2 regions of the Clostridium sp. LIBA-8553 genome follow, and region 2 is predicted to be linked to the other one. Evidence: predicted binding sites of a transcription regulator. Region 2 holds the regulator's gene; the other holds the start of a gene.
What was found. Region 2 encodes HrcA, which represses chaperone genes, less so after heat shock. Its sites were predicted from a motif close to TGTTAGCACTCNNNNNNNNNGAGTGCTAACA; they were not measured.

Region 1: the regulator HrcA is predicted to act here: its motif matches at 9,067-9,097, upstream of htpG (molecular chaperone HtpG).

What each region holds. Positions count from the first base shown of each region.
Region 1 is NZ_CM173489.1:448,122-459,326, reverse strand. Features, by position in the region: gene AC2JAQ_RS01895 (glycoside hydrolase family 13 protein) at 14-1,678, opposite strand; gene AC2JAQ_RS01890 (LacI family DNA-binding transcriptional regulator) at 1,995-2,987, opposite strand; gene AC2JAQ_RS01885 (aldo/keto reductase) at 3,475-4,290, shown strand; gene AC2JAQ_RS01880 (hypothetical protein) at 4,403-4,675, opposite strand; gene AC2JAQ_RS01875 (MetS family NSS transporter small subunit) at 5,008-5,118, opposite strand; gene AC2JAQ_RS01870 (sodium-dependent transporter) at 5,258-6,778, opposite strand; gene htpG (molecular chaperone HtpG) at 7,160-9,031, opposite strand; gene AC2JAQ_RS01860 (hypothetical protein) at 9,250-9,516, opposite strand; gene AC2JAQ_RS01855 (zinc ribbon domain-containing protein) at 9,588-9,980, opposite strand; gene AC2JAQ_RS01850 (putative ABC transporter permease) at 10,090-10,731, opposite strand; gene AC2JAQ_RS01845 (beta-class carbonic anhydrase) at 11,038-11,205, opposite strand, start outside.
Region 2 is NZ_CM173489.1:2,788,154-2,799,358, reverse strand. Features, by position in the region: gene gpr (GPR endopeptidase) at 42-1,019, shown strand; gene AC2JAQ_RS12520 (stage II sporulation protein P) at 1,151-2,236, shown strand; gene AC2JAQ_RS12515 (hypothetical protein) at 2,291-2,653, shown strand; gene lepA (translation elongation factor 4) at 2,771-4,573, shown strand; gene AC2JAQ_RS12505 (hypothetical protein) at 4,827-5,096, shown strand; gene hemW (radical SAM family heme chaperone HemW) at 5,412-6,545, shown strand; gene hrcA (heat-inducible transcriptional repressor HrcA) at 6,741-7,760, shown strand; gene grpE (nucleotide exchange factor GrpE) at 7,791-8,417, shown strand; gene dnaK (molecular chaperone DnaK) at 8,473-10,329, shown strand; gene dnaJ (molecular chaperone DnaJ) at 10,443-11,205, shown strand, end outside.

The DNA.
Region 1 (11,205 bases), 1.2 Mb from region 2:
AAATCTAATCTTATTAAGAAACTTTATATACTCTACACTCATAAGGCCTTAAAGTAAATTCTACTAAATCATTATGTTCACAAACTTCATAGTTATTAAGAAGTAAGTCTTTAGAGTTAAGTTTTTCTCCCTCATAATTGTAGTTAGCGTTCTCTCCTGTTAAATTAGCTATTATTAAAAACTTATCATTATTTAAAGTTCTTGTATAAGCATAAATACTTCTATCTTCTTCAAGTATTAAATCATATACACCATAGATTAAAGCTTCATTAGACTTTTTAAGTTTTATAAGCTTTTTATAGAAGTTTAAAACTGAATTTTCATCCTTTTCTTCAGCTTCTACATTTATTGTTTTATAATTCTCATTAACTCCTATCCAAGGTTTTCCTTCAGTAAATCCTGCATTTTTACTTGAGTTCCATTGCATAGGTGTTCTTGAATTATCCCTTGAAGTCACCCAAGCTTCTTTTAATGCTATTTCTTCTGAAACACCGCTTTCAATTCTTTCATTGTAAGTATTTATGGTTTTAACATCATCATACTCAGAAATACTATGATACTTAACATTTGTCATACCAAGTTCTTGTCCTTGATATATAAAAGGGGTTCCTTTTTGTAAGAAATAAACTGCTCCAAAAGCTTTTGCACACTCAGTTAAATATTTATCATCATTTCCCCAAGTTGAAACAACTCTAGGTATATCATGATTTTCAACAAAAAGTGCATTCCATCCTTTTCCTTCTAAAGAATTTTGCCAATTTGTTAAAACATCTTTATATGCCTTTACATCAAATTCTTGTCCCTCTTCATAATTCCAAAGACTAAGATGTTCAAATTGAAATATCATATTAAATGTTCCATCATCTTCTGCTACCCAGTGATCAGCTTCATTGGCACTAACTCCATTAGCTTCTCCAACGGTAACTATATCATATTTTGAAAAAGTTTCTTCTTTCAATTCTTTAAGATGAGAGTTTATTCCTTCTACATTCATATGCTTTTCAAAAGATGAAACATATTTTAGTCCCTCTGGATTATCCATATCCTTAAGACCTTCTTCTTTTTTTATGTGGCTTATGGCATCAACTCTGAATCCATCAATTCCTTTATCAAGCCACCAATTTATCATTTTATATAGCTCATTTCTTACCTCTTTATTTTCCCAGTTTAAATCTGGTTGCTCTTTAGCAAATAAATGTAAGTAATATTGTTCACTATTCTCACAAAATTCCCAAGCCGAACCTTTAAAAATACTCTCCCAATTGTTAGGTTCTACTTCATCTTTTCCATCTCTCCAAATATACCAATCTCTTTTAGGATTGTCCTTAGAAGATCTTGATTCTATAAACCATGGATGTTCATCACTAGTATGATTTATTACTAAATCTATAATAAGTTTCATCCCTCTATTATGAACCTCATTAAGTAACTCATTAAAATCATCCATAGTTCCAAATTCATCTAAGATGTCTTTATAATCACTTATGTCATATCCATTATCATGATTTGGTGATTTATACATTGGACATAACCAAATTAAATCAATTCCTAAATCTTTTAAGTAATCTAGCTTAGATATAATTCCTTGGATATCACCAATTCCATCACCGTTCGAATCCATAAAACTCTTAGGATAAATCTGGTATGCAACTAATTCTTTCCACCATCTTTTATTCATACTTACTCCTTGTATTTTTACTTATATTATTTGAATGTTAAAAAGCTGAAATTCGTGCAAACGTTTGCCCATATTTCAAAAAAATTTGTTTTTTAGATTATCTAAAAAACATAATTAATAAAATTCAGCTAAAATTCAAAGTTCGTGAAGCTCCTTTGAATTAAGTCTCATTTTACATTTTTATAATATCAGATAATTAAATCCTTTACAAAATTGATTTTAGAAAATTTTCATGCTATTTTCTCTCTTTAACTTCTATTTTCTCATTTATTCTCACTTTTTTGTGCAAACGTTTGCCCAATTTGCATGAGGAATCCTATCCTCTATCAATGAACTCAGTATCTACTATACAATAATCATTTCTATCTGCTAAATTGCTATTTAAATAGTCTATAAGTAGTTTAGTAGCCTCATATCCTAGCTCTCTAGCATTAATATCTATAGACGAAATTGGTGGATTTTGATATTTTGTCATAGGTGTGTTATTAAAACCTACTATTTTAATTCCTTCAATTCCCTCTTCATTTAAAAATCTATTTGCTCCGAAAGCAAGAAAGTCATCTGTAGTAACAACTATTTTAGGAGTTCTTTTTGAAATTATCTCCTTCATCGCCAAATACCCACACTCTTCTGAAAAATCCTTCTCTTCAATAACCATAGTCTCATCATAATTTAAATTATTTGCTTTAAAAGCATCTTTAAATCCATTTAATCTGTCTTTTGAAACATTCCAGCTTCTCTTTCCTCCAATAAAAGCTATATCTAACTCTCCATCTTTTATAAATTTATTAACTAACTTAAACATAGCTTCAAAGTTATCATTATCAACCCATAAAACACCTTCTTCATCAGGTCTTCCAATAACTACAAAAGGGAAATTTATATCTTTTAAGTATTTTATAGTGCTGTCATCTTCCTTAACTGATAATAAACATATTCCTTCTAACAAATTATTAGTTGCAAATTCCTTTATTATTTTTAACTCATCATCGTCATTTTTACTAAATGCATACATTATATGGTATCCATTCTCATCTGCTGACATGCTCATTCCTCTCATAGCCTCAACAAAGAAAGGATTTTTAAATAAATCATCTGCTTCATTTGGAAGAACTACTCCTAATATCCTAGTCTTATTATTAACAAGACTTCTAGCTATTGCATTGGGTTTATAATTTAATTTTTCTATGGCTTTATTAACCTTTATCTTAGTTTCCTCGCTAATTTTAGGACTATCAGATAAAACTCTTGAAACGGTAGAAGGGGCTACATTGGCTTCTCTTGCCACATCTTTAATAGTAACTTTCACAAAATCACTCCTTCCAAAATTGTTTATCTAGAATATACCATAAAAAGCTTCTACATTCCACAAAGTACTTAAATCCATAAATTATATTCATCTTATAAAATAATAAATTAACTTAAAGTAAATTTAAAAATAATATATAAATCTCTCATTTATTGATTAATTTTAATTAATATATTAGTATATTTTTGTAAGAAAATTTATCTGATAATTAATTTCTTCTAAGAGAAAAGTTTATATAAAGTATAAATCCCAATTCCATATAACTTCGGATTAAATTTTTATATTCCACTTAAGTTTACTTTTCTATAAACATATCATAAATGATTTTATTCAAAATAAATTACATAAAATCAAAAAACTACTAATGATAATATCCAAATAATAATACTACTAATGTTAGTTAATAAAATTAATATAAAAATTTAATTCAATTTGACTAAAATTTCAGTTCAAAATTTAAATAAATAAAAAGGGGAGAAAATTTATGATGAATGAATATGTTGAATTAAGAAATGGTGTTAAAATGCCAATATTAGGCTTTGGTACTTTCCTAGTTAAAAATGGGCAAACTACTGTAGACGCTGTAAAAACTGCACTAAAAATAGGATATAAGCATATAGATTGTGCTTCTCGTTATGAAAATGAAGATAGCGTTGGAATAGCAATAAAAGAAAGCGGAATTCCAAGAGAAGAAATATTTATTACAAGCAAAGTTTGGAACACTGATCAAGGATATGAAAGTACTCTTAAAGCATTTGAAGAAACAACTTCTAAGCTTGGAGTTGATTATTTAGATCTTTATTTAATTCATTGGCCAAAGGCATTAAACAAAGAAACTTGGAAAGCTTTAGAAAAACTTTATAAAGAAGGTAAGGTAAGAGCTATCGGTGTTTCTAACTTCAAAGAACATCACATCGAAGAATTAAAAGAAGTCGCAGAAATAATGCCTATGGTGAACCAAGTTGAATTTCATCCACAATTAGCTCAACCAGAACTTCTAAATTTCTGTAAAGGACATGGAATCCAATTAGAAGCATGGGGACCTCTTATGCAAGGAAAAATATTTGAGATTGATCTTATGAAAGAACTCGCTGAAAAATATAACAAATCAATTTCTCAAATAGTTTTAAGATGGGATATTCAAATGGGTGTAGTAACAATTCCAAAATCAATTACTCCTCACAGAATTGAAGAAAATTCAAAAATATTTGATTTTGAAATAAGTGATGAAGATATGAATAAAATAGCTGCTTTAAATACTGGTGAGAGAATTGGACCTGATCCAGACCATATAACATTTTAAAATTTTATATAATTAAAGCAAAAAGGAGTTGTATGAATTTTACTATTTAAATCTTTGACGCAACTCCTTTTTCATCAATAAATATTCACTTTTAAAATCATAGAATATCAATTTATTGAGGAGTTAAAATTATATTTTGAGAAGGTATTAAAGAATAATTATTTCCATAATTAGATATTTTAACAGAGTATTCTTTTCCATCTATTGATACTATTGGTTCACTAGACAAATTTCTAACATAAACACATTCTTTGCCTTCCTTTTCCATATGATTTATTACATTAGAAACAAGCTCTTTTTTATTGAAGGACCATTCATCTAAAATTAGAATTATAATCCCCTTACCTTCTTTTAAGCCTTTTAGAAAATCACTATGCTTTTCCATACCAATACCTCTCTTTTATAATAAATATTTATCTATGGATAAACCTCATTTATTAAATTCACGTTAACATTTTATTCACATATTAAAATTACCATAATTTAATAATAATTTCAATATCTTTCATAACGCTGCTTACTTCAATATCTGCTGATAACAGAGATTTAATATGGATACTTCATTAAAAACTCTATTATTTATAAACTATTTATCAATTTCATTAAAATATATAAATTATTTTAGTTATAAAGATAAAAAAGTTTATGAAGATAAAAATTTTTAATCTAATCTTCATAAACTTTTTTTATATTAAAATACAAATATATTTTCACCTGTTATTGAGCTGTTTTTCTTTCATTCTTTAATAACATACTAAGTGTTACTATAAATCCTCCCCATAAAACGGTTGCTCCTATTAAGAAAAATACTATTGATGTTGTATTCATTTTATTCCCTCCTCTAATAAATATAACTTTTATTTTAGACTATGTTTTAGGCTAAAATTTATTTTAAACTAGCTCTTCAACCTATATAAAAATTAATACTAATTTAAAATGGAACCTTATTTTCAGATTATTTTATTGATTAGTCATTAGAAATCAGTTCTTCCTCTTCAACATAATCTTCAATTTTTTTATCTTTCCAAGGTTTCTTAGAAATTATTAAAGCACATATTATTCCAAGGGCTATTATGCTCCATCCATAAGCTAATAATGCTGATAATTCATATCCACCATATGGAGTTTTTATTTCAATTATAATATTTTGGATTATCATATATATTAAAAGTGCTGGAGTTATAAATTTAACAGCTATATCCCACCATTTTCCTACTTTAAAGTGTGATATTCCATTAGCATGCTCTCTAACCTTTTCTGGAGTAACAATCCAACCAATTAATATAACCTCTAATAATCCAACAACTACTATTCCATAGTTATTTATAAAGGCATCAACAATATCTAACATATATAATCCAGCTCCAGTTGCGAATACTGAACTTATTAAAAATCCTATTATACACATTCCAGTTACAACTTTTTTTCTACTCCATCCAAATTTCTCTCTAAATGGTGCTGAAACTGCTTCTGTTAATGAAACTGAAGAGGTTATTCCTGCAAATATTAAGCATAGGAAGAATAATGGTCCAAGTAATGATCCTACAGCTCCCATTTCACTAAATATTTGTGGGAAAGCTACAAAAGCAAGTCCAACTCCACTTGATACAACTTCTGAAACTGGTACTCCCTGAGCTGTTGCCATGAATCCTAATATGGCGAAAACTGCTATAGCTGATAAAAACTCAAAGCTACAGTTAGCAAAAGCTGTTACAAATGCACTATTGTTTATATCTGTTTTTCTAGGTAGATAACTTGAATAAGTCATCATTATTCCTATAGCTAAGCTAAGGGAATAAAATACTTGTCCATAAGCCGCTATCCAAACAGATGGTTTCATAACCATAGACCAATCAGGTGTAAATAATGTATTTAACCCCTCAGTTGCGCCCTCTAAAGTTACTGATTTTACTGCTATTATTATCATAATTAAAACTAATGTAGGTAATAAAATCTTATTTGCTTTCTCAATACCTTTTTTAACACCCTTATAACAAATAAACCAATTTATAACCCAAATTAATGCTATTCCAACTAACACATACCAAACTATGCCACCTAAATCAAAAGGTGATGAACTTAAATTAAGAAAATCATTATGGAAAAATGCATTTGAATCACTGCCCCATCCTTTAGTGAAACTTAATGCAAAATAATTTACTGCCCAGCTTAAAATCATTGAATAATAAGCTACTATAATTGCCGAAGTTATTGTTGGCCACCAACCTATCCATTCCCACTTTTTAGATGCTCTTGCTATTGCAAGTGGTGTTGACCCCCTATATTTATGTCCAAGAGAATATTCTAAAATTAAAAGTGGAATTCCTGCCGTAAATATTGCAAAAAAATAAGGTATCAGGAATGCTCCTCCTCCATTTGAATATGCTACATAAGGAAATCTCCAAATGTTACCTAATCCTACAGCTGAACCTATAGCTGCTAAAATAAACCCAACCTTTGATCCCCACTGTTCTCTTTTTTCATCCATTTTAACGCCCCCTTTTTATCTTTATTTTCCATAATCCTTTCATCTATAATATTACAACCTATCAATAAATTCAAGCATTTTTTATATAAATAATATATTTAAATTAATTTTATTATTATTATATTTATATAACAGTATTTTTATTATCATTTTATCATTTATTTAATATATAAATTTTACTAAACATTACAGTTAATATAGATGTTCTATAATTTATTTCAAAGTTTAAAATGCTTTCTTCTGAAATTCCTTTATATAAATTGTCTTTAAAATATAAAAAAACTGACTCCGGTTCAAAACCGAAATCAGTTTTTAACTTTCTAGTTCTTTTCTTAAATATCCCGACATATAGTCCAGTTTAAATTAGATATAACTTTTTATTTATTTCATTAACTTACATATATCATTTGTAAATTCAACTGGATCTTCAATGCTTAATCCTTCAACAAGTAGGGCTTGATTATAAAGTAATTTTATATATAAATTAAATTTATCTTTATCATTTTCAAAAGAATCTTTTAATGAATTAAATACTTCATGATTTGTGTTAACTTCTAAAACCTTTTGTGCTTTTACACCTTGATTATTTGGCATAGCACTTAAGATTTTTTCCATTTCTATTGAAACTTCTCCCTCTGCTGATAAGCATACTGGATAATTTTTAAGTCTGCTTGAAGCTTTAACTGCACTTATTTTATCTCCTAAAGCTTCTTTCATAGCTTCAAAGATATCTTTATTTTCTTCATTTTCTTTTTTATTTTCTTCTTCTGGCTCTATTCCTAAATCACCACTTGATACTGATTTAAATTCTTTTTCTTTATAGTTCATAAGCATTTTTATTGCAAATTCATCCACATCTTCAGTAAAGTAAAGAATTTCGTATCCTTTGTCTAATACAATCTCAGTCTGTGGCATTTTTTCTATTCTTTCATTTGATTCACCAACAGCATAATAAATGTATTTTTGATCCTCAGCCATTCTTTCTACATACTCAGCTAAAGTTACCATTTTCTTTTCTTTTGATGAATAGAACATTAATAAATCTTTTAATTCATCTTTATTCATTCCAAAATCATCGTAAACACCATATTTTAATTGTCTACCAAAAGATTTATAGAATTTTTCATAGCTTTCTCTATCATTTTTAAGCATAGATTCTAATTCATTTTTAATTTTAGTTTTTATGTTCTTAGCAATACGGCTTAATTGTCTATCATGCTGAAGCATTTCTCTTGAAATATTAAGTGATAAATCTTGAGAATCTACTATTCCTTTTACGAATCCAAAATAATCAGGTAAAAGTTCTGAGCATTTATCCATTATTAAAACACCATTTGAGTATAGCTCTAAGCCTTTTTCATACTCTTTTGTGTAATAATCATAAGGTATATTTTCTGGAATATAAAGAATTGCATTATAACTTATCATCCCATCAACACTTATGTGCATATGTCTTAAGGGCTTGTCAAATCCAAATCTTTTTTCCACATAGAAATTATTATAGTCTTCATCTGTAAGTTCATTTTTATTTTTTCTCCATAAAGGAACCATACTGTTTACTGTTTCTTCTTCCACATATTCTTCATGTTCGTTTTCTGTTCCTTCTTTAATTCTTGATTTAGTAACATCAAGTTTAATTGGATATCTTATAAAGTCTGAATATTTTTTAATTAAACTTTTTAATTTATATTCTTCTAAAAATTCATCATAGTTTTCATCTTCATTATTTGCTTTTAAGTGTAAAATTATATCTGTTCCAAAGGAGTCTTTCTCCGCTTCTGAAATAGTGTATCCATCTACCCCATCTGATTCCCATTTACATGCTTTATCTGATCCAAAAGCTTTAGTTATAACAGTAACATGATCTGCAACTAAAAATGATGAATAAAATCCAACTCCGAATTGTCCTATAATATCAAAGCCTTCTTCAAGAGCATTTTCTTTTTTAAATTGTAAAGAACCACTTTTAGCTATTACACCTAAATTTTCATCAAGTTCTTTTTCTGTCATACCAATACCTTTATCTGATATTGTAAGAGTTCTATTTTCTTTGTTTGGTACTATTTTAATGTAATAATCATCTTTATTAAAAGTTAATGAACTATCTCCTAAAGTTTTATAATAAATCTTATCTATTGCATCACTGGCATTTGAAATTAATTCTCTTAAAAATATTTCTCTGTTTGTATAAATTGAGTTAATTACAATGTCTAATAATCTTTTTGATTCTGCTTTAAATTCTCTTTTTTCCACTTTTAATTACTCCCTTCAAAACAAAACATCCTTTTTGTTAGCACTCTATATGATTGAGTGCTAACCACACAATTTATATATATCACTTTTTGAAATTAATGTCAATATAAATTCTCTTTATATGTTATTTAATAATTATCTATTTTAAACTAAAAAATACATTAAAATACTTCACTGATATTCGTGATTTATTTTAATGTATCTGTTATTTAAAACTTTTATTTTTTGTCTATTAATGTTAAGACTGTTGTTTGTATCGGAATTACTCTTCCTACAATACAGTTTCTAAGGGTAATTTTAAAATACTGTCCATATATCTTTATTATAGGTTCCACAGATATATGCTTTCCTGTATCTTCACAGTTAAAATTATTTTTTTCTAAAAACTCGATTACTTTATCTTTTACCTTCTCATGTGAAAGGCTCATTCCATCTAAAAGGATTAATATTTTATTTTTACGTACCTCAATATCTTCTAAACCCAATTCCTTATGTTTTTTTATGCCTCTTTAAGTTCATTAAAAAAAAACATTTCTCCCCCACAGTTATATTTAGGTTATTGTAATTTGTTGCCACAATATGGACAATATTTATAATCTTCTTTTAAAATATTTCCACAATTAGGACATCTTCTTTCTAGAGCATTTTTACCATATCTTTCTCCCTCTTGAATAAGAACCATGTCATCAAGTTTAATATCTAGATTTTCGTCATTTTCGATTTCTTTTCCTCTTTCCTTAGAGATTTCATAAATAGAATTACATCTTTTACACATGACGTAATATTTCTCATTCCATCTAAAAATAGGAATAAAGAAAATATGAAAATACTCATAACTCTTTATTAAAACTCCTCTGGTCCTTATTTCACAAGTTTTACATTTTATGGTCTTTAGTTCTTTTATTTCTTTTTGTTTATTTTCAACCCCAAATATTCCGATAAAAAACATGATATTCTCCTATTAAAAACATTATCTAATAAAACTTATATACTTATTTTGTTTATTTAATTATAATTTATTTTATTTCTAACTACTTTTTAGTAATCTATTTTAATTATTATTTAAATATCATATTTGGATAAATCTTCTTTAAAAACTCATCTGGATACTTTTTATCTAAAAATCTATCTAAAGCATTTCTGGCTTGTACACCTTTCATTCTTGCAACTTCTCTTCTTACAGCTAAAGCTGAAATAATAATATCAGGTATTAAAAACACTAAGAATATAATTGTAAGTATTTTTATTGTTCCATCTGAAAAATAACTCATAAATTTATCAAATAAAGGATAAATATCTCTTAAGAAAAATACTCCTAGTATTCCCCAAAACACTGAATATTCAACACTTGTTCGCCCATTTATACTAAGATTTTTGCTATCATAGTCCCATGAAACACTTCCAAAAGCCTTTTCTTGTACCCACGAACATAAATATTCAAAAACCCCTCCTATAATTGCGCTTATAAAAAATATTATTATTCCATTATAATTTATAAATCTATAAAGTAATAAAGTTAAAACAATGCCTCCAATACCGTATACTGGACTGATTGGCCCATAAATTAATCCCTTTCTACTTTCAAAGTGTCCATTTCTTATATAACACCAAAGCATCTCAACACAATATCCTAAAATAGAACCTATGGTAAATATCCAGATTAATTTATATATATTTATAACATTATTAATATTAAACATCTTGCCACCTCCATATTTATTTAATGATACAATTATATCATGATAACAAAAAATTTACATATAGTTAATATTTTGGATTTATTTATTACTTTTATATTTCTTGATTTAACTTCTTAAATCTATCAAATACTATATTTTTCTTTATATTCCTTTTAAATACTAATGAACTTCATAACATACTAAAACCTAATCTTATTAAATTTAAAATCAATAAAATTTTCATACAAAATATAATAATAAAAGGATATGATATTTAAATAAATTTATTTAAATATCATATCCTTTATCAAATTTTTCAAATTTTTTTTATTCGTATCCATTAACTATAACTTTAAGTTCTCCTGTATGAGGATCAATTAGAAGGCCGTGAATATTTACATCACTAGGCATTAATGGATGATTTCTTAATGATGTTACACTCTCTTTTACTGATTCTTCTACACACCCAAATCCATGAAGCCATTTTTCTACATC
Region 2 (11,205 bases):
TATATATAATATATCAATTTAAATTAAAAAGAGGTGGAAAAATGTATGATGTAAGAACCGATTTAGCTGTTGAAAGTCGCGAAATTTATAAGCATAGGTACAATAGAGAAATTGATGGAGTTATTTTTGAAGAGAAAACTGTAGATGATGATATTAAGGTTACAAATGTTGACATAATAAATAAGGAAGGTGCTGAGGCTATGGGAAAACCTATTGGAAGATATGTTACCATAGATATCCCTGAATATACTCATTATGATGGAGGAATAATGGATGAGGTATCTCATGTAGTGGCAAGTTCATTAGAAGAGTTGATTAATCTACCTGAGGATAGAACAGCACTAGTTGTTGGTCTTGGAAACTGGAATGTTACACCAGACGCAATAGGACCTAAGGTTGTAGGGAAACTTATGGTTACAAGACATTTAAAAAAGGTAATGCCAGAGGTTATAGATGATTCAGTAAGACCTGTATGTGCCATTGCTCCAGGAGTTTTGGGGATAACAGGTATTGAAACAGGAGAAATCATTAAATCATTAGTTGATAAAATAAAGCCAGATTTAGTAGTGTGTATTGATGCCTTAGCTTCAAGAAAACTTGAAAGAGTTGCAAGAACCATACAAATAAGCAATACTGGAATATCACCAGGAGCAGGAGTTGGAAATCATAGAATGCAAATTAACGAGGAAAGTTTAGGAGTTCCAGTTATTGCATTAGGGGTTCCAACAGTTGTAGATGCGGCGACCATTGCTAATGATGCTATGGATTTAGTTTTAGATGAAATGATAAAGCAGTCAGAGGAGGGAAAAGAATTTTATAATATATTAAATAATATAGATAAAAATGAAAAGGGTATTATGATAAAAAGTCTTTTAAATCCTTATGTTGGTGACTTAATGGTTACTCCGAAGGAGATAGATGATGTAATAGAATCAGTTTCAAAAATAATATCTAATGGAATAAATATAGCACTTCAACCCAATATGGTTTTAGAGGATATAAATAAATTTCTTAATTAAAAGAAATTAGGAGATTTTTGTTAGAAATTATGGATGATTTTGAAGAATAATAAATTAAATATTTACTGTTATAGAGTAACATAATATTTACCCTAATCTCATATAAATGAAAATATGAGGGAGGGGATAATGTGAGAGGTATTAATAAAAGAGAAATACCCATAGGAATGCTTGTTCTTTTGATCTTACTAATAATGTTTATGTTTAGATTTATGAAGATTGCAGCAAGTAAAGATATGAGAGAAAACTTGTCATATATACAGCTTTTGAATGCGGGTATGCCTATTGCCAAAGGAACATATTATGATGAGGATGCTTACTTAGAAAGTAATATTACGTTAAAAAGTTTAGCTCTTGAAACTTTGAATATAAAGCCTTTAGATCCTATTGAGTTAGTGATGAATGAAATACCTTACTTTGGAGTTGTAAATAAAATAGCTTCAATTGATAAAGTAGGGTATGCTTCGGCAGAGGACGTATCTTCCTTCGATTTAAATACTGAAAGCATAGATGAAGTATCGGAGGAAGAGGCAAAGAGTGGAGAAGAATTAGTAGCTAATAAAAATAGTGAAGTTTATGATGAAAGTTTAAAGAAGGAGCTTGATCAATCTAAGCCAGAGGTGCTTATTTATCATACACATAACTCAGAGGGATACAATGAAGAGAGAACTTCAAATAATGAAGCATACAACGTTGTTGGTGTAGGATCTTTAGTAGCAAAAGAGCTTGAAGAAAATTATGGAATATCAGTTATACATGATAAAACTAATCACTCAGCAGCTTATGAGCAATCTTATAATAAATCTGGAGAGACAGTAAAAAAATATGTAGATCAATATGATGAATTTAAAATGATAATAGATATACACAGAGATTCTGTAGGAGAACAAAATAAAAAGAATTTAACTGCTAATATAAATGGAGAAAGCGTGGCTAAAGTCATGTTTGTTACAACTAAGAATAGTAAATATTACAATGATGCAGAAAATCTAGCAAATAGATTTATAACTAGAGCTAATGAGCTTTTCCCAGATATTTTGAGAAGACAGGAAACCTATAAGTATAATAGGGGAAAAAATGCTTTTAACCAACAATATAATAAAAATTCAATGTTAATAGAGGTTGGAGCAGAAGTTAATACTGCGGAAGAGGCACAAGGCACAGCTAAATATATAGCTAGATTAATAGCAGAAGAATTAAACGGAAAAGATGAATAAAAATAAAGCTTTTTGAACATCCTTATAGATAGTAATCTGTGGGGGTGTTTTATTTTGAAAAGATTTATAACAATGGGAACACTTAGTATAATATTTTTTTCTATAATCTGTTGGGGAGTTATTGGTGTTAACATAGAAAATACAGAAGCTTTTAATAATCAAAATTATGAATTGAATGAACAGGTTGATTATGAAAGAATAAAGGAAGAAACAGGAATGGACTTAACTGTATTTAGTGAGGATAATAGTCCAATAAAAATATACGAAAATAAAGATGAATTTTATTTAGTTTTTAAAGAACACACTTTAAACTTAAATAAAGGGTTTGTAGGCAATATATTAATTGGAACTTTTAACTTAATTAATAATTTAATAAATAATATTAATCAATTTATAGAAAACAATATAATAATGTAAATCAAGTATATTGACAGTTTAATGGCACGTTGTGATATAATGTAACTTGACTTATTCTACAATGTGGGGGTGAAAACTGTTCAAGAGCTTTAAATAGTTTGGAGAGCAGGTTTAGATATGGATAAAAAGAAGTATATAAGAAACTTTTCAATCGTAGCGCATATAGATCATGGTAAATCAACATTAGCAGATAGACTTTTAGAGAAAACTGGTACATTAACTCAAAGAGAGATGGAACAGCAAGTACTAGATACTATGGAGCTAGAAAAAGAAAGAGGAATTACAATAAAGTCTCAGGCAGCAAGACTTATCTATAAGAGAGATAACGGAGAAGAATATATATTAAATCTTATAGATACTCCAGGTCACGTAGACTTTACATATGAGGTTTCAAGAAGTTTAGCAGCTTGTGAAGGTGCAATACTTGTTGTAGACGCAACTCAAGGAATACAAGCTCAAACTTTAGCAAACTGTTATTTAGCATTAGATAATGACTTAGAAATAGTTCCTGTTATAAATAAGGTTGACTTAGCTAGTGCTAGACCAGATGAAATAAAGCAAGAAATAGAAGATGTTATTGGAATAGAAGCAGAGGATGCACCACTTGTATCAGCTAAAACAGGATTAAATATAGAAGATGTTTTAGAAGAGATAGTAGAGAAGATTCCAGCACCAGAAGGTGATGAAAATGCGCCTCTTAAAGCTTTAATATTTGACTCATATTATGATAGTTACAAAGGTGTTGTATGCCATATAAGAGTTAAAGATGGTAAAGTTAAACCTGGAACAAAAATTAAATTAATGTCTACAGGTAAGGTGTATGAAGTAGTTGAGACTGGAGTATTTACACCGGCCTTAATGCCTTTAAAAGAAGGATTAAGTGCAGGTGAAGTTGGATATATAACAGCTTCAATCAAGAATGTTAGAGACGCCAGAGTAGGTGATACTGTAACTGAGGCAGCTAGACCAACAGAAGAGGCATTACCAGGATATAAGCCAGCTATACCAATGGTTTATTCAGGTATATATCCAGTTGATGGAGCTAAATACGAAGAGTTAAAAGAAGCTTTAGAAAAACTTCAAATAAATGATGCTGCATTATCATTTGAGCCAGAAACTTCAGTAGCTTTAGGTTTTGGTTTTAGATGTGGATTCTTAGGATTATTACATATGGAAATAATTCAAGAAAGAGTTGAAAGAGAATTTAACTTAGATATAATTACAACTGCACCATCAGTTATATACAAAGTAACTAAAACAAATGGAGAGTCATTTGATTTAACAAACCCAACAAATCTTCCTCCAATGACAGAGATAGCATATATGGAAGAACCTGTTGTTAAGGCTTCAATTATTACTCCAACTGATTACACAGGAGCTGTAATGGAATTATGCCAAGACAGAAGAGGTAAATTCATAGATATGCAATACTTAGAAGAAACAAGAGTTGTTATTCATTATGAAATACCACTAAATGAAATAGTATATGATTTCTTCGATACTCTTAAATCAAAAACAAGAGGATATGCTTCATTAGATTATGAATTAAAAGGATATGAGCAATCAAAACTTGTTAAGTTAGATATATTATTAAATGGAGATAACGTAGATGCTTTATCTATGATAGTTCCAGAGGTTAAGGCTTACCAAAGAGGTAGAGCTATAGCTGAAAAACTTAAGGAAATTATCCCAAGACACATGTTTGAAGTTCCAATTCAAGCAGCTGTAGGTTCAAAAATCATAGCTAGAGAAACAGTTAAAGCTATGAGAAAAGACGTATTAGCTAAGTGTTATGGTGGAGATATTTCAAGAAAGAAAAAACTTCTTGAAAAGCAAAAAGAAGGTAAGAAGAGAATGAGACAATTAGGAACAGTTGAAGTTCCACAAGAAGCGTTTATGTCAGTTTTAAAAGTTGACTAATTAGCTTTTAAATATTATCAAAAAGGTAGTGTTTGATACTATTAAGTATCTACATTACCTTTTTATGTTTAGAGAGAGATTCTTATTATATATATAATTTTAAGAAATTAGTATAAGTAACATTAATTTTATGATGTGTTTTAGTAAGAAATTCGTAAAATAAATATTTTTTTATTTAGTCATTAAAGAGAAATCCCTTCAATATATTTATAGTAAATTAATAAAACTTATGTAGAGAAGGGGAGTTGTTCTTATGTTACAAGCAAATAAGAGAGATGTTAGAGTTAAGTGTAGAAAATTTAGAAATGCTGGAAAAGCAACTGGTGTTATAAATAGAAAAAATGGAGAAAATATTTCAATAAGCCTTAAGATTTCTGATTTAGATAAGTTTTTAGCTAAATATGGAGACCATAGTAATATTGATATAAATTTAGAAGGTGAAACAATAAAAACTTCTATTATAGAAGTTCAAAGAGATTTATTAATTCATAATGCTATAAACATAAATTTAAGAGAAATATAAAAATAAGTTTAAATATATTTTAAGTATTGGACTTATTTATATAAATATTGGTTTTCAGCTTAAAATGTAGTTTAAATTAAAAATTAAATTGAGTTTATTTCGATGTTTTAAGAAGCTTATGAACAAAATTTAAAATAAGTAATTTTGTATTATGAACGTATCATATAAAAGTCATGGGTTTATTCACTCGTGACTTTTTTTGTTGTAATATGAAAGTAGACTAGAGAACTTATATATTAATTAAATTGAAAACAAAATAATAATAGAGACTTTAACTTAAGTTTCTTTATTATTTTAAGATGGAGGTAATTAACCATGGATAAAGTTTCTTTATATATACACATTCCTTTTTGTGCACAAAAATGTCTTTATTGTGATTTTCCTTCTTTTGCAAGAAAAGATCACTTAAGAAGAGAGTATATAGATGAATTAAACAAGGAAATAATAAATTTTAGAGAAGAACACAATAATTTAGAGATAAGTACTATATTTATTGGGGGAGGAACACCAAGTGTTCTTGAAGCAAATGAGTTACAAACTTTATTAAGTGAAATAGCAAAACTTAATTTATCAAATAATGTTGAATTTTCTATGGAATGTAATCCTGGTAATTTAACAGAAGAAAAGCTAAAGGTCATGAAAAAATATGGAGTTAATAGAATTAGTATGGGACTTCAAGCAAAGCAAGATAATCTTTTAAAAGGATTAGGAAGGATACATAACTATGAAACTTTTAAAGAAAATTTTCTTTTAGCTAAAAAAGTAGGATTTGACAACATAAATGTTGATTTAATGTTTGGCTTACCAAATCAAAAAGTAAATGAATGGGAAGATACTTTAAGAGAAATAATATCTTTAGAACCAGCACACATATCAGCGTATAGTTTAATTATAGAAGAAGGAACTGCTTTTTATAATCTTTATGAAAATGATAAGTTAAAGCTTCCAAGTGAAGAAGAGGAGAGAAAAATGTATCATTTAGCAAAAACTATTTTAGAGGAAAACGGATTTAAACAATATGAAATTTCCAATTATGCTAAAAAGGGAATGGAGTGTAGACATAACTTAGCTTATTGGAATATGGATAATTGGATTGGTTTAGGGTCAGCAGCAGCTTCTTATGTTAATGGCAAGAGAATTAAAAATCTAAGTAGTGTGGAAGAATATATAAAAGCAATGAATGAAGAGGGAGAGGCTATAGAAGAAGCAATAATTAATTCTAAAAATGATGATATGGAAGAATTTATGTTTATGGGTCTTAGAAAGATTAATGGAATAAAGGAAAACGAATTTGAAAAGAGATTTAATATGAATATAAATGATGTTTATGGAGAAATAATAAGTAAGTATGAGGAGGAAAAGCTCTTAATAAGAGATTCAGGAATGATTTATCTTAGTGAAAAGGGGGTAGAACTTTCCAATATAATAATGGCTGATTTCTTACTTTAATAATTTTGAAGTTTATAGAGTGAATAAAAGAAAATGAAAGAAAACTAAAGATAATAAAGGATAATTATTATTAAATCAATAATTTTGATGTGAAATGATAAAAAATGGAATTGACAAAAAACTTGGTAGGTAATATATTAATAGTGTACTAGTTAGCACTCGATAAGAGTGAGTGCTAATAAAGAGGTGAGATTAGTGATAGATGATAGAAAGCTTCAAATATTAAGGGCTATAATTCAAGACTATATATCTACTGGAGAGCCTGTTGGTTCAAGAACTATCGCTAAAAAATATAATCTTGGAGTAAGTTCAGCTACTATAAGAAATGAGATGGCTGACTTAGAGGAAATGGGATTTTTAGAACAGCCTCATACTTCGGCAGGAAGAATTCCATCAAGCAGAGGATATAGATTATATGTTGATAGAATGGTTGAATTCGAAAGATTATCTTCTGAAGAGGAATTGCTTATTAGAAATTCAATAATAGATGGTACCTTGTACGAAGTTGATAAGATAATCAAACAAACTAGTGCTCTTCTATCGGAACTTACTAAAATGACTTGTATAGTTAAGGCACCATCAGTACATAAGAGCTTTGTAAAATCAATTCAACTTTTAAAGGTTGATGATTTAAGTATATTATGTGTTTTAGTAACTGATAATGGTGTCATAAGAAATACAGTTATAAAAGTAAAAAATGTTCCTTTATCTGAAGAACTTATTAAAATTAGTAAGATAATAACTGAAAGGCTTAAAAACCTTACTATTGAGCAAATAAACCTAGAGGTTATAAGCAATCTCAATAAAGCTTTAGAAGGATATGAAGATATAGTCAATGCAGTTTTACCAGCTCTTTATGAGAGCTTGAAAGACGATGGATCATCTGAGGTATTCTTAGAGGGAACAATCAATATATTCAATTATCCTGAATATAATAATATTCACAAAGCAAAAGAGATTTTAGAGCTTTTACATGATAAAAAATGTGTTTCAGAACTTATAAGTGATAGTGATGATATGACTATAAAAATAGGGGATGAAATATTTGTACCAGAAGCAAAAGAATGTTCTATAATATCAGCTGGATATCATGTAGGAGATAAGTCCTTAGGTACTATAGCTTTAATAGGTCCTAGAAGAATAAATTATTCTAAAGTATTATCAATCATGACTGAGGTTATGAAAGAATTAAATGAAACTTTAAGGAACAAGTAAAGAAAAAAAGAGAAGAGGTGTAGCTACTTTATGGAGGATAATAAGGAATTTGACGAAAAGTTAAAAGAAGATATCCAAAAAGAATTTGATAATGAAACTAAAGATGAAAATCCTAGTATAGATGAAGAAGTAGAAGAAGTTTCAGAAGATGTTAAGGCTGACGAAAAAGTTATTGAGTTTGAAGAATTAAAGGCTTTAAAGGAAGAAAATAATATGTTTAAGAATAAAACTAAAAAGTTAGAAAATGAATTAGAGGCCTTAAAAGATAGATTATTAAGAATTTCTGCAGAATATGAAAACTACAGAAAAAGAACAGATAAAGAAAAAGAAAGAATATATACTGATGCTTGTGAAGATGTTTTAATAAAAATGCTTCCAGTATTAGATAATTTAGAAAGAGCATTAGCTGTAGATGGCTCAGTTGAAGATCTTAAAAAGGGTGTTGAAATGACAGTAAGACAATTTGAAGATGCATTAGATAAACTTCAAGTTGAAGAAATATCTACAGAAAATGGTTTTGATCCAGAATTACATCAAGCAATGATGGTTGTGGAGCAAGAAGGTTCAGAGCCAAATCAAGTAGCTCAAGTATTCCAAAAAGGATACAAGAGAGGGGATAAGGTTATCAGACATTCAATGGTAACTGTAACTAAATAATTTAATTTGCATTTAACAGATTTAAATATAGATATTGTTAGAGGAGGAATTAACAATGAGTAAAATAATCGGTATAGATTTAGGAACAACAAATTCATGCGTAGCTGTTATGGAAGGTGGAGAACCAGTAGTTATCACTAACTCAGAAGGTGCTAGAACAACTCCATCAGTAGTTTCATTCCAAGCAAATGGAGAAAGATTAGTAGGTCAAGTTGCTAAAAGACAAGCAATAACAAATCCTGATAAAACAATAATGTCAATAAAAAGACATATGGGAACTGACTACAAAGTTAACATAGATGGAAAAGATTATACACCACAAGAAATATCAGCAATGATACTTCAAAAATTAAAAGCAGATGCAGAAGCTTACTTAGGAGAAAAAGTAACAGAAGCTGTTATAACAGTTCCAGCTTACTTTAACGATGCTGAAAGACAAGCAACTAAAGATGCTGGTAGAATAGCTGGTTTAGACGTTAAGAGAATAATCAACGAGCCAACAGCTGCATCATTAGCTTATGGATTAGATAAAATGGATAGTGCTCACAAAATATTAGTATATGACCTAGGTGGTGGTACTTTCGACGTATCTATCTTAGACTTAGGAGATGGAGTATTTGAAGTTGTATCAACAAACGGAGATGCTAGATTAGGTGGAGATGATTTCGACCAAAGAATTATAGATTATATCGCTGAAGACTTTAAAGCTCAAAATGGAATTGATTTAAGACAAGATAAAATGGCTCTTCAAAGATTAAAAGAAGCAGCTGAAAAAGCTAAAATTGAGTTATCATCATCAACTCAAACATTAATCAACTTACCATTCATCACTGCTGATGCAACTGGTCCAAAACATATAGATATGACATTAACTAGAGCTAAATTCAATGAATTAACTCATGACTTAGTTGAAAGAACAATAAATATAATGAAAGAAGCTTTAAAATCAGGTAATGTCTCATTAAATGATATAGATAAAGTAATCTTAGTTGGTGGATCAACAAGAATACCAGCAGTTCAAGAGGCTGTTAAAAACTTCACTGGAAAAGAACCTTCAAAAGGAGTTAACCCAGATGAGTGTGTAGCAATGGGTGCTGCTATCCAAGCTGGTGTATTAACTGGTGATGTTAAAGATGTATTATTACTAGATGTTACTCCATTAACATTAGGAATCGAAACTTTAGGAGGAGTTGCAACTCCATTAATCGAAAGAAATACAACTATCCCTGCAAGAAAGAGTCAAATATTCTCAACTGCAGCAGATAACCAAACTTCAGTTGAAATTCACGTAGTACAAGGTGAAAGACAAATGGCAGCTGATAACAAAACTTTAGGTAGATTTACTCTATCAGGAATTGCTCCAGCTCCAAGAGGAATCCCTCAAATAGAAGTTGCTTTCGATATAGATGCTAACGGTATAGTTAAAGTTTCAGCAACTGATAAAGCTACTGGAAAAGAAGCTAATATTACAATCACAGCTTCAACTAACTTAAGCGATGCTGAAATAGATAAGGCTGTAAAAGAAGCTGAACAATTCGCTGAAGAAGATAAAAAGAGAAAAGAAGCTATAGAAGTTAAAAACACTGCTGAGCAAACTGTTTACCAAACAGAAAAAACTTTAAATGAACTTGGGGATAAAGTTTCAGCTGAAGAAAAATCAGAAATAGAAGCTAAAATCGAAGAAGTTAAAAAAGTTAAAGATGGTGACGATATAGAAGCTATCAAAAAAGCTATGGAAGATTTAACTCAAGCATTCTACAAAGTATCAGAAAAATTATACCAACAAAATGGTGGAGCACAAGGTCAAGGATTTGATCCAAACAACATGGGTGGAGCTAATGCTGGAGCAGGTGCTACAAACAACGATGACAATGTTGTAGATGCTGACTTCGAAGTTCAAGATGATAAATAATAATTAAAACTATCATAAGACTTAAAGCTTTGATATAATATAAAAAGAATTAATAGAGGGAAGGCTCAATAGTCTTCCCTTTTTATAAGTAAATTTATAGGTGGTGAATAACTGTGGCTAAAAGAGATTATTATGAAGTGCTTGGTCTTCAAAAGGGTGCTTCAGATGATGAAATAAAGAGAGCTTTTAGAAAAATGGCTATGAAATATCACCCGGATAGAAATCCTGGAGATAAGGAAGCAGAAGAAAATTTTAAAGAAGTAAATGAAGCTTACGATGTATTAAAAGACCCTGATAAAAAAGCTAGATATGATCAATTTGGTCATGCAGGTGTTGACGGAAGCGCTGGATTCGGTGGCGGCGGATTTGATGCTGGCGGATTCGACTTCTCAGAAATGGGTGGCTTTGGAGATATATTTGAATCATTCTTTGGTGGCGGATTCGGTGGTGGCGGATCAGCTAGGAGAAGAAATGCTCCACAAAGAGGTGCTGATTTAGAATATAGATTAAATATAACTTTTGAAGAAGCTGTATTTGGATGCGAAAAAGAAATATCAATAACTAGAACTGAAAACTGTGAAACTTGCCATGGTACAGGAGCTAAACCAGGAACATCTCCTAAGACTTGTCCAAAATGTAGTGGTTCTGGACAAATAAGGGTTCAAAGACAAACTCCATTAGGAAGCTTTGTTTCTACAACAACTTGTGACCAATGTGGTGGAACAGGTAAAATAATTGAAGATCCATGTCCAGATTGTAAGGGAAAAGGAACTGTTAGAAAAAATAGAAAGATAACAGTTAAGATACCAGCAGGAGTAGATACTGGAAACATAATACCTTTAAGAGGACAAGGTGAACAAGGAGCTAATAATGGAC